Regions from separate parts of the Paenibacillus sp. XP01 genome, predicted to be linked through region 2. Evidence: riboswitches for the same ligand, from Rfam matches in the RefSeq annotation. Region 2 holds a riboswitch; the other holds the start of a gene.
What was found. A riboswitch is a leader RNA that binds a small molecule or an ion and turns the genes downstream of it on or off. The one in region 2 is predicted to bind cobalamin.
Positions count from the first base shown of each region.

Region 1: linked by a shared signal. The riboswitch ahead of nikB (nickel ABC transporter permease) and the one ahead of SNR34_RS07080 (ABC transporter substrate-binding protein) in region 2 are both predicted to bind cobalamin.

Region 1 is NZ_CP139481.1:282,371-288,400, forward strand. Features, by position in the region: gene melA (alpha-glucosidase/alpha-galactosidase) at 1-1,162, opposite strand, end outside; gene SNR34_RS01310 (AraC family ligand binding domain-containing protein) at 1,385-2,233, shown strand; cobalamin riboswitch at 2,305-2,495, shown strand; gene nikB (nickel ABC transporter permease) at 2,631-3,599, shown strand; gene nikC (nickel transporter permease) at 3,596-4,432, shown strand; gene SNR34_RS01325 (ABC transporter substrate-binding protein) at 4,448-6,030, shown strand, end outside.
Region 2 is NZ_CP139481.1:1,554,793-1,560,822, forward strand. Features, by position in the region: gene SNR34_RS07065 (adenosylcobinamide amidohydrolase) at 1-434, shown strand, start outside; gene cbiB (adenosylcobinamide-phosphate synthase CbiB) at 476-1,456, shown strand; gene SNR34_RS07075 (histidine phosphatase family protein) at 1,447-2,139, shown strand; cobalamin riboswitch at 2,278-2,431, shown strand; gene SNR34_RS07080 (ABC transporter substrate-binding protein) at 2,646-3,644, shown strand; gene SNR34_RS07085 (FecCD family ABC transporter permease) at 3,641-4,687, shown strand; gene SNR34_RS07090 (ABC transporter ATP-binding protein) at 4,684-5,481, shown strand; gene cobT (nicotinate-nucleotide--dimethylbenzimidazole phosphoribosyltransferase) at 5,548-6,030, shown strand, end outside.

The DNA of each region.
Region 1 (6,030 bases), 1.3 Mb from region 2:
TGATGGCAGCTTCGATGGTGAGCAGTTGGGTGTTGATGTTGGTGCGGTTCAGCGCAGCCAGCTGCGGTGGCAGGTCGCCGATGTACGTCGGAGTGATGCCCGATCCGTCGACTAGACACGGTACCTCGACACAGGCTTCGCGCGGCAGGTTGGTGATGAGTCCGGTGTTCATGACATTGCCGCCGATTTTATAAGGACGGTTCGTCTCCATGGCCTCCATGATATGGGAGGCGTACTCCCGGCTGCGGGTATGCTCGATGTTTTCGCTGGCGAACAGCTTCTCGCGCATTTCTTTCCAGCCTTCGATCTGATTGACGCAGCGGCGCGGATATTCGTCCAGCGGAATGTTGAAGCGCTCGATCAGTTCGGGGTAATTCTTTTTGATGAAATACGGATGATACTCGGCATTGTGTTCGGAAGATTCAGTCACATAATAGCCGAAGCGATGCATCAACTCGAAGCGCACCATGTCGTCGTGCTTCTCCTGTTGTTTGATGCGGGCAAGGCGTTTGATTTCCGGATACAGATCCTGTCCGTCCCGCGTGACTTCAAGCAGCCAGGCCATATGGTTGATGCCCGCAATTTTGGCGACAACACCGGTCTGATCGATCCCGAGGGCGTCGAAGAGATGCGGTACGCACACTTGCACGCTGTGGCAGAGGCCGACCGTTTTCACGCCGCCATGCACGCTCATGACGTTGGTCAGCACCGCCATCGGATTCGTGTAGTTCAGGAACCAGGCATCCGGGCAGACTTCCTGGATATCCCGGGCGAAATCCAGCATGACCGGAATGGTCCGCAAGTTGCGGAAAATGCCGCCGATGCCGAGCGTATCCGCAATCGTCTGGCGCAGGCCGTATTTTTTCGGAATTTCGAAGTCGGTGATCGTGCACGGATCGTATCCGCCCACCTGGATGGCATTAATGACGTATTTGGCTCCGCGCAGCGCTTCCTTGCGATCGGAATAGGTTTGCACCTTGCAGCCGCTGCCAAGCGAACGTGCCATGCTGACCAGCAGCCGTTCGGAATCGCGCAGCCGCTCGGCATCGATATCGAACAGTGCCAGTTCAAAATCTTGCAGCGCTTCGGTCATCATGACGTCGCCGAGGACGTTTTTTACAAACACGGTGCTTCCCGCACCGAGAAACGTAATTTTGTTCATTTCAGGCTCAGCCTCCCTGGTGGATTGGTGTACCTCCACTATAGGGCGATTTGGCACGTTTCACTATGGCGCAACCTCACGTAAACATGGCATAATCCCATTTTTGCATTCGTTTACATTGCGATATGGCCCGGTTTGCCTGTTATAATTTTGATAAAACTTGAAGAAGTGAGTCGTGGGTGCAAACGTTGGCGGCTCTCCAAACAGAAGGAAGGGACAGACGTGAGCAGAATCGAAATGAATGTGGTGCCGATGGATTGGACGCAGATGGAATTGGTCATGCTTTTTTTCGGGTGGGAGGACTGTGAGCCTCTGCATTACTGGGGGCCGGGTGTGCGTGACAGCTACATTATTCATTACGTTCACAAGGGACGCGGCAAGGTGCTGATGAACGATCGGCAGCATATGTTAACCAAGGGACAAGGTTTTCTCATTCTCCCCGACACGATCGTGCATTATGAAGCCGACGAGGCGGACCCATGGACGTATTCGTGGTTTGGCTTCAAAGGCGTGCAGGCCAAAGCGTTCATGCAGCGCGCGCAGTTGAATTCCGATCATCCGGTGTTTCGGGCAAGGAACGAGGCGGCGCTGGACGGATTGTATCAGGAAATGGTTCAGGTGTCCGGCCGCTCGGGCGCGGACGTGTTTACTCAAAGCTTGTTGTATCGCCTCATAGCCGAGCTGATTGCTTCTTCACCGGAAGAGGAGGGCAAGCGGCAGCCTTCTTCTACCAAAGAAGAGTACATACGGCAGGCGGTGAGATACATGGAGAACCGATATAGCCAAAAAACGAGCGTTCTCGACATCGCGCAAGCCGTAGGACTGGATCGCACGTACCTGTCGGGGCTGTTTAAGGAAAAGTACGGCAAGCCGCTGCAATCTTTTTTTCTGGAATACCGGATGAATCGCGCCGCCGAGCTGCTGCAGAGTCCGATGCTGTCCATTAGCGAGGTGGCACATTCGGTGGGATATACGGACCCGCTATTGTTCTCCAAAATGTTCAAAAAGGTCACCGGCATGTCTCCGAAGGGAGCCAGAACCAAGTCCACTGAAACGAGTGATACACGATAGAATAAGTCCCTTAAATTTGAAGAAAAAGCTATGATCTTGCCTACCTGCCAGTTATACTGGAACACATACCAATCGAATAGATGGAACTGGGTGCTGTACCCGATCGGGTACAAGCTTAATAGGGAAGCCGGTGAAATGCCGGCGCGGTCCCGCCACTGTAACAGGGGAATCAGGCAGCGATAAGCCACTGGCCATAGCCGGGAAGGCGCTGCAACGATGTTGATCCTGAAGCCAGGAGACCTGCCCGGTTTGACAACACAGCAACAGCCTACGGGAGATAGGAAGGTGTTTTGAATTAGCGCGATTTTTGTATGGGAATCGGTTTATTTGAGGCGTCCTTATCCGGGAATATACGGGAGAGGGATGCCTTTTTTGCATGGCAGAGATCGGGTTTGCTGTGAATCGAAGCAGAGAGGACGGCTGGCTTTTGGGCAAATACATCGGTAAAAGAATACTTCAGCTGGCAGCCGTTCTGTTCGGCATCACCTTCCTGACCTTTCTCCTGACCTACCTGTCGCCGGGAGACCCGGCCAGGCTGATGCTCATGGCTACGGGCGTGACGCCATCCGAGGAGCTGGTTGAGCAGGTGCGGGCAGAATTGGGACTGGACAAGCCCTTTTGGGTGAGGTACGGCCTATGGCTTGGACAAGTCGGGACAGGAGATTTCGGTACGTCGTACAAATACGGCCGGCCCGTGTTCGACGTGCTGATGTCACGTTTGCCGGCCACGCTGCGTTTGACAGGCGGTGCCATGCTTCTTGTGGTCGTTGTTTCGTTTCCGCTCGGCATCCTGTCGGCCATCCATAGAAATAAAGTGCTGGATCTCATCATTCGCCTGTTCTCCTTCGCAGGGTTGTCCATGCCAAGCTTCTGGCTGGGCATGCTGCTTATGCTCTGGTTCGGCGTGCATCTGAAGCTGTTTCCCGTCACGGGCAGCTCGGGTCTGCATAGTCTCGTATTGCCTGCATTAACGCTGGCACTGCCTTTGATCGCTCAGTACAGCAGGCAAATCCGCGCCGTCATTCTGGAGGAACATTCCCAGAACTACGTAGACGGAGCCAGAGCCAGAGGCATGAAGGAAGGAACAATCATGATCCGGCATATTCTTCCGAACGCGATGCTTCCAGTCATCACGCTAATGGGCATGTCTACCGGGGCTCTGCTCGGCGGGGCCGCAATCATAGAGAGCTTGTTCGTGTGGCCGGGCGTGGGCCAGATGGCGGTGGAAGCGATCTTTTCACGGGATTATCCGCTCATTCAGGGTTATGTGATCTGGATGGCTACGATGTATGTCGTGTTGAATCTGTTGGTCGATGTATGGACCCATCTGCGAGACCCGCGGATCCGATTGGATGTGGATGTATGATGAGGACATTCCGGCTTACGTTGTCGCAGCATCGTTGGTTCGCCGTGGTGCTCGCGTTGACGGCGTGTTGGATCGTGCTCGCCATGATCGCCCCCCTGTTTGCGCCGCATGATCCGCTGGCCACCAACTTTGGCATGGTGCTGCAACCCGCCAGCCCCGAGTATCCGCTCGGGACCGACCAATTGGGACGATGCATTCTGTCCCGTATCCTGTATGGGGCACGCACGTCGCTGCTGCTGACCTTCATGATGATCGGCATCGTGTTCGGGATCGGCGTAGGCATCGGCATCATTGCCGGTTATGCGCGCGGCATCGTGGATTCGCTGTTGATGCGGCTGGCCGATACGATGATGGCTTTTCCCGGAATCATTTTCGCCATCGCCGTCGTCGGCATGTTGGGTCCGGGTCTGCTTCATACGGTCATCGCGCTGTCGGTGGTCTGGTGGGCCAAATATGCGCGCATGGCGAGAAGTTTGGTCATATCGCTGCGACAAAAGGAATATGTCGCCGCCGCCGCTTTCAGCGGGGCGCGTCGTACCCGAATCGTTTGGGGCACCGTTCTGCCGAACATGCTGTCACCGTTAATCGTGATGGCCATGATGGATGTGGGCGGCATGATGCTCTCCATATCCGGCTTGTCCTTCCTGGGGCTTGGAGCGCAGCCGCCGGAACCGGAGTGGGGAGCCATGCTGAACGAAGGCCGGAGATACCTGCAGACGGCCCCATGGCTATTGCTGTATCCGGGCCTGGCGATATTTTGTACGGTCATGATTTTTAATTTGTTGGGCGACAGCCTCAGGGATGTGCTGGACCCTCGAAAAAACGCAGCTTGACTGGAGGATATAGAAGTGAAAACAACCCGTTTAAAAGCAGTACTGCTTACGTTCGCGTCATTTTTTATTGTATTTGCCCTCACGGCATGCGGAAGTACCAATTCATCCAGCAGGACTGGTACCGGTGGGAAAGAAACAAGCTCGGCAACGAGTGCATCCGCTGTGCCGTCGCATTTGAACGTGGCTCTGTTCTGGCTCGGCACCAATCTGGACCCGGCGGTGGAATGGAACGGCTGGACGCTGACACGTGCGGCGATCGGCGAGACGTTGGTCCAGTTTGACGAGAACATGCAGCTTGTGCCCAAAATCGCCGAATCGTGGGAACAAGTCGATGACACCACATGGAAGTTTCAGATTCGCGATGGCGTTACGTTCCATAATGGCAACAAAGTCACGGCAGATGCTGTGAAAAAATCGATTGAGCGTGCCTTGGAGCTGAACGAAAGAGGGCTGTCCACACTGCCGATCGAATCCATGAAGGCGGAAGGGCAAGATTTGACGATCCAAACGACGGAACCTTACGCTTCCCTGCTCGGAAACATTGCGGAACCGCTGTTTGTCATCGTGGACACCAGCGCAGATACATCAAGATTCGAGAGCCAGCCGGTTGCAACGGGTCCGTTCATGGTAACCTCGTATACCCCGGATCAAGAAATTCAGGTGAAAAAGTATGACGGGTATTGGGACGGTGCTCCCGAAACGGATACGATCACGTTCAAATACATTAAGGATGACAGCACGCGAGCACTGGCCTTGCAGTCGGGCGAAATCGACGTGGCGAGCAACGTTGGGCGCAGCAGCCTTCCTTTGTTCCAGGACAAGGGCCAGTATGCCATCGACGAAATTCCAAGCTTGCGCACGCAGTTTGTCTGGTTCAATACAACGCATAAGCTGCTTGAGAATGCCAACGTTCGCCGTGCCATCTCGTATGGCATCGACCGCGAAATGTATGCCGGTACGCTGATCGGCGGCCAGGCGGCAAAAGGACCGTTTACTTCCGCGCTCCCGTTCGGATACGACAAACTCAAAGGGTACGACTATGAACCGGAACAGGCCAAGCAGCTGCTGGACGAAGCGGGATTCAAGGACACGGATGGCGACGGCATTCGGGAGAAAGACGGCCATAAGCTGACGCTTCAGATGATCCTCAACTCTGCGTACGAGTCGGATGCGACCGTTGCGGCTGCGATGCAGTCCCAGCTCAAGGAGATCGGAGTAAACCTGGAGCTGGCCTCTTACGAGGATTTGACCGACCATCAGAGGAGCGGTAACTATGACCTGGCGCTGACCAGCATTAATACGGGCATTACGGGCGACCCTCAGTACATCCTCGATTTCTATTTCAAAACGGGGGCGGAATGGAACGTTGGCGGATACAGCAATCCGAAGCTGGACGAAATCATCGACCGCCTGCATTCCGAGTTCGACGTCGAAAAAAGATATGAACTGGCCGCAGAGGCGCAGCAAATCATTCTGGACGATGCCGCTTATATGTTCATTACGTATACGCCGATCAACATTGTCAGCAAAAATACCGTTCAGGGTGCAACCATGTATCCGATCGACTTTTATTTGCTGGATCGCAACATCAAGGTTGA
Region 2 (6,030 bases):
CCGCAGGTGTGTCCAATGCTGCCCGTGCCGGTTCGGACCGGCTCGTCTTTGATGCGTGCGGTAACGAAGCGGAGGAGAATTCGATCCGGGACGCCGTTTATGTGCCGGGCACCATCAACATCATGTTGTGGGTGAACGGGCGCATGACGCCGGGAGCAATGGTCAATGCCGTACAGACCGCTGTGGAAGCAAAAGCCGCGGCGCTGGCCGATCGCGGCGTGCGTGATGCCGACAACGGACTGTCGGCGACGGGGACAACGACGGATGCCATCGTGCTCGCCGTCCGGCAGGATCATGCAGACAAACCTTTGGTCCAATACGCGGGTACGGCAACGGTCATGGGCGCAGCCATCGGCAGACTGGTGTATGACACGGTGAAAGAGAGCCTTGAGGCAGGGAAATGGAACCGGCGGCAGGAGGGGGAACCGCGATGACAAACATATTCGCGTTTGCTTCTTGGCCGGTATGGACCGGCATGACGGGTGCCGGGGTGCTGCTGGCGGCCTACATCGTCGATCGCTGCATCGGTGATCCGCGCTGGATTCCTCATCCGGTCATCGGCATGGGCAAGGGCATTACGGCGTTGGAACGATGGATCCGTGCCAAGGTTCATTCGGATCAAGGGCTCAAAAAGGCCGGATTATGGTTCCCGATCGTGATTGCCGGCGGTGCTTTTATTCTGACCTGGTTGGTACTCATTGTGCTGGGGCTGATCCATCCAGTGCTCGCTGTTTTGGCCGAAATCCTGTTAATTGCGACCACCATTGCGTCCAAAGGACTGAAGGATGCAGGCATGGAGGTTTATCGCCATTTGGCGCAAGGCGACCTTCCGGGAGCCAGACGTTCGCTCGGCATGATCGTGGGCAGGGATACCGAGCATCTGGAGGAACCGGAGATCGTGCGCGGGACAGTGGAAACGGTGGCCGAAAACATCGTCGATGCCATCGTCTCCCCGCTGTTCTACGCGCTGATCGGAGGAGCTCCGCTGGCCATGGCCTATCGTGCCGTTAACACCTTGGATTCCATGGTTGGTTACAAAAACGAAAAGTACCTGCATCTCGGCTGGGCCTCGGCACGTCTTGACGACTGGGCCAACTGGATTCCGGCGCGGATCACGGCCTTATTGCTCATCGCGGGCGCCTGGGTCATGAAGCTGGACGCAAGGCAGTCGGCACGCATGGTCTCCAGGGATGCACGATTGCATCCAAGTCCGAACAGCGGGTTTCCTGAGTCGGCTGTCGCCGGAGCGCTGGGCATTCGGCTTGGCGGGCACAATGTTTACCATGGCGTAGCTTCGTTTCGTGCATATATGGGTGAGCCCACTCGTCCAATGGAGGCCGAAGACATCGTGCGCACGTCGCGCCTGATGTTCTGGTCGGCCGGATCGTTCGTACTGCTCTGCATTTTGGTCAACCTGCTGGTTTGGTTCTGCGGAGGCTCGTTGTTATGGACATGATGACAAGACGGGGAGAACAACAGGATCAGCAAGGGACACACGATCGATGGGAAAAAGAATTATGGCTTGTTCGTCACGGCACGACGGCGTGGAACACGGAAAAGAGGTACCTCGGCCATACCGATATCGGTTTGCTGCCTGAAGCGGAGCAGGAATTGGCCTCACTGCGCGTGCAGTTGGGCGGCATTAAGTGGGCTTCGGTCCATAGCAGCGATCTGCTTCGCTGCCGTCAGACGCTGGAACGGATCGCGCCCTTGCACGCAGGGCAAGCGCATATGGACTCCCGGCTGAGAGAAATCCATTTTGGCGAATGGGAAGGGCGTACCTATGAGGAACTGAAGCATTTGGCCCGTTACCGGGAATGGATCGATTCACCGCAAACAGTAACTCCGCCCGGCGGGGAACCGTGGTCATCGTTTTCTGCCCGGATTGATGATTTTTTGAATGAAGTAATGTGGGCGGAACCCCGGCATGAGAGAACTGGTGATTCGACAACAGCGCAGACGAAAGATCTGGTCGTTACGCATGGCGGGGTCATTCGTTATATGCTGACTCGGCTGCTGCCAGGTCAGGCGTTCTGGGACGTTTCGGTCATTCCGGGGCAAGCGATCCGGCTTCAATTGGAACGTTCGCCGGACGGACGGAAGGCAATCCGTCTTCCTTTTCCCGAAATCGGGTTGTAAGCACGGTCGATATCACCTATAATCACAACAGAAGTGTGGCTTCGGTACAAGCATCGTTTCAAGAGCTGGCGAAGGCGTTCGGCAGCAGATGCACACCCACTTGAATGGGGATGCAATATTAACGACCATGGGACCCGTTACTCCCGAAAATCACGGCGTCCGTGCGGACGATCCGGAGAGGGCAAACGGGTAAAACAGGGGAAGCCGGTGCAAATCCGGCACGGTCCCGCCACTGTAATCCAGCCGATTCGGCGTGGAAAGTCAGGTTGCCTGCCCAGGGCGTTTAACCATCGGTGTTCCTTCGAGGAAAGGACAGCGTTTCGGGCAATGCTCCATGCATGCGGCCTTGTGCTGTCGTGCGCGGATCGCCATATGCGAGACGTTATCCCTGATCCTGATCGCAAGGATCGGGGATTTTTTTTCAAGAAACGGCCATTCAAGGGACAGACACGGGCGGAAGCACAGTCTTCGATCTACCAAACACAGAAAAAGGGGAGAATCCAATCATGAGATTCACGACATGGAAAGGCATGGCGTCCCTGCTGAGCGCAGCGATGCTGACATTCGCTCTCGCAGGATGCGGAGCGGCAACAACGAACAACGAAGGAGGCGCAGGCACGCAGCAGCCGGCACAGGGGCAATCCCAGGAACAGGCGCAGACGGACCTCAAAACGCAGTATCCGTTCACGGTGACCGATGCAACGGGCGAGTCGTTTACGTTTGAAAAGGCGCCGACAAAGATCGTCTCCGTATCGCCAGCCGAAACGGAATCGCTGTTCGCGCTCGGATTGGACGAGCAGATCGTGGGCGTATCCGATTTCGACGATTATCCGGAAGCAGCGACGACAAAACCGAAGATGGGCGGCGTGTCCAAGCCGAACGAAGAGTCGATCATTGCAGCGGATGCCGATCTCGTGGTAACGGGGATTTCGATGAGCGAGGAAGCCGTGAAAAAGCTGCGCGACTTGGGTATCACCATTTTCAAAACAGACCCGAAATCGGTCGATGACGTAATCAAAAACATCGAAACGTTCGGCAAAATTACGGACCGTCAGGCAGAAGCCCAGAAATTGGCCGCACAGATGAAACAAGATGTGGCTGACGTGACGGAAGCGGTCAAATCGGTGAAACCGGAAGACAAGAAAAAAGTGTACGTGGAGTTCTCCCCAGGCTGGACTGTGGGCAAGGGAGAGTTCATGGATGAAATCATCACGCTTTCCGGTGCTACGAACGTCGCTTCCGACATGACAGGCTGGAATGAAATCAACGAAGAAAACATCATCGCCGCCAATCCGGATGTGATTTTGTACGCGGACGACGTGGTGGAAGACTCCAAAACACTGGATCAAATCATCAAGGCCCGCAGCGGTTGGGATCAAATTACAGCCGTCAAAAACGATCAGGTCATCGGTTTGGATGCCAATCTGCTGACTCGTCCAGGTCCTCGCGTGACCCAAGGCTTGAAGGAAGTGGCCAAGGCGGTCTATCCTGACTTGTTCCAATGAGCCGCAAACTTGCAGTGTACGGCACAGCAGGCATGGTGCTGCTTGTCCTGACCGTGCTGATCTGCACCGGCATCGGCTCGGTCTCGCTGCCGATCCGGCATATTGCAGGTATTATTCTGCATCACATTCCATGGCTGGGTGACCGGATCGTTCCGGATTGGACGACTGCAGCGGAACAGATCATATGGAAGGTACGCCTTCCGAGGGTACTGCTCGCTGTTCTCGTCGGCGCAGCATTGACCGTGGCCGGCGCTGGATTTCAGGGCGTACTGCGCAACCCGCTGGCCGACCCGTTCACCCTTGGCGTATCGTCCGGAGCGTCGGTGGGGGCAGCCGTGTTGATCTTTTTCGGCCTGCAATATGCGCTGATCGGCGTCTGGACGCTGCCGTTGGTTGCTTTCGTGACCGGAGTGCTGACATTGTGGTTTGTGCTGGCTTTGGCGCGCGAAGGCCGCAAAATCCCGACGCACAGCCTCATTCTTGCCGGCGTGGTGATGCAGAGTTTCCTGGGAGCGGTCGTATCCTTCCTGTCCACCATGTCCAAACAAACGATTAACGAAATTATATATTGGACGATGGGAAGTCTGGCACTGCGTGGATGGTCGTATACGGCCATCCTTTTCCCATATTTCCTGCTTGGTTTGCTCGTGCTGTGGAGCCAAGCTCGTTCATTGAACATTTTGGCGCTGGGCGAAAGACAGGCTGCCCACATCGGGGTTCGCGTCGACCGATTGAAGCTGGCGGTGCTCGGCGTGGGTACGCTGCTGACGGCTGGGGCCGTCTCGGTGTCGGGCGTGATCGGTTTTGTCGGTTTGGTCATTCCGCATATGCTGCGGCTGATCGTCGGCCCGGATTACCGTCTGCTGGTGCCGCTCTCCGCCATAGGCGGTGCGATCTTCATGGTATGGGCCGACACGATTGCCCGTTCCTTGCTGGCACCGACCGAGATTCCCCTCGGCGTCGTCACGGCATTTGTGGGAGCACCGTTCTTCGCCTACCTGCTGCACCGCAACAAAAAGCTGCAAAAGGGGATGATGCCGTGAGCGGGAACCAATCTCTGATCGAAGTGAAGGGCGCAAGCAAAAGCTATGGCTCCCATCATGCCCTGCATGACGTGAACTGGAGCGTCCAGGAAGGGGAATGGTGGGGAGTGGTCGGCCCGAACGGCAGCGGCAAATCCACCCTGCTGCAGCTGGTGGCTGGAACCGAGCAAGCGAATACGGGCAGCATCCTGTTGGAAGGGAAGAACATTGCCTCTTACGGTCGCAAAGAGCTGTCGCGCATGATTGCGGTATTGCAGCAGGACGGGCTGCCCTCGATCTCGTATCCTGTAAGGGATGTGGTGGAGATGGGGCGGTACCCCTACCAGAACTGGATGGGGCGCGATTCGGCGGATGGGGATGCCATCGTGGAACGCGTGCTTGCAGAGCTGGAGCTGACGGAACTGGCGGATCGTCCGCTGAACGCACTCAGCGGGGGCCAGCGGCAGCGGGTAGCGCTGGCCAAAGTGATGGCACAGGAACCGCGGCTGCTGCTGCTGGACGAACCGACGACATTTCTGGATATCCAGTACCAGCTGCAATTCATGGAATTGCTGTCTGCATGGCGTAAACGAAATCGCATTACCATTGTGGCCGTGCTGCACGATTTGAATCTGGCGGCACAGTTTTGCGATCATATGCTGGCATTGCGTGATGGAGCATGTGCCGGAGCAGGAACGCCGGAAGCGCTGATGACGGAAGATCACATCCGGAAGCTGTTTAGGGTCGATCCGGCGATGGTCAGTCATCCTGACAGCGGTCTTCCTCAATTGCTGCTGCGTCGTAAACCAGAGTAGCATCATTGCAATTATAGTCGGGCTGTCATGGTCCTAATTCTAGTATAGAAGGAAGTGCTGGATGGAATGGAAAACGAACAGCTGCTGATGCAGCTCATCAATAACATCAAAGGGATTGACGCTCAAGCGGCCGCAAAAGCATCAGCTCATGTGGATATGCTCACGAAGCCGCCGGGAAGCTTGGGCAAACTGGAGGAGCTGGTCATTCGGCTCGCTGGCATGACAGGTGAGGTCCGCCCTTCGTTTGAACGCAGATCCGTCATCGTTATGGCTGCCGATCATGGCGTTGTCGAGGAAGGCATCAGTGCGTTTCCGGCAGAGGTGACGCCGCAGATGGTGATGAATTTTTTGGCGGGCGGAGCGGCGGTGAACGTGCTCTCGCGCCATGCCGGTGCGGAAGTCGTGTGTGTTGACATTGGCGTGAATGCAGACCTGAAACATCCGGGTCTCGTTTCGCGGAACATTCGCAAAGGCACGGCCAATATGGCCAAAGGGGCAGCGATGACCCGCGAACAGGCCATTCAGGCCATCATTACGGGCGTGGACGTG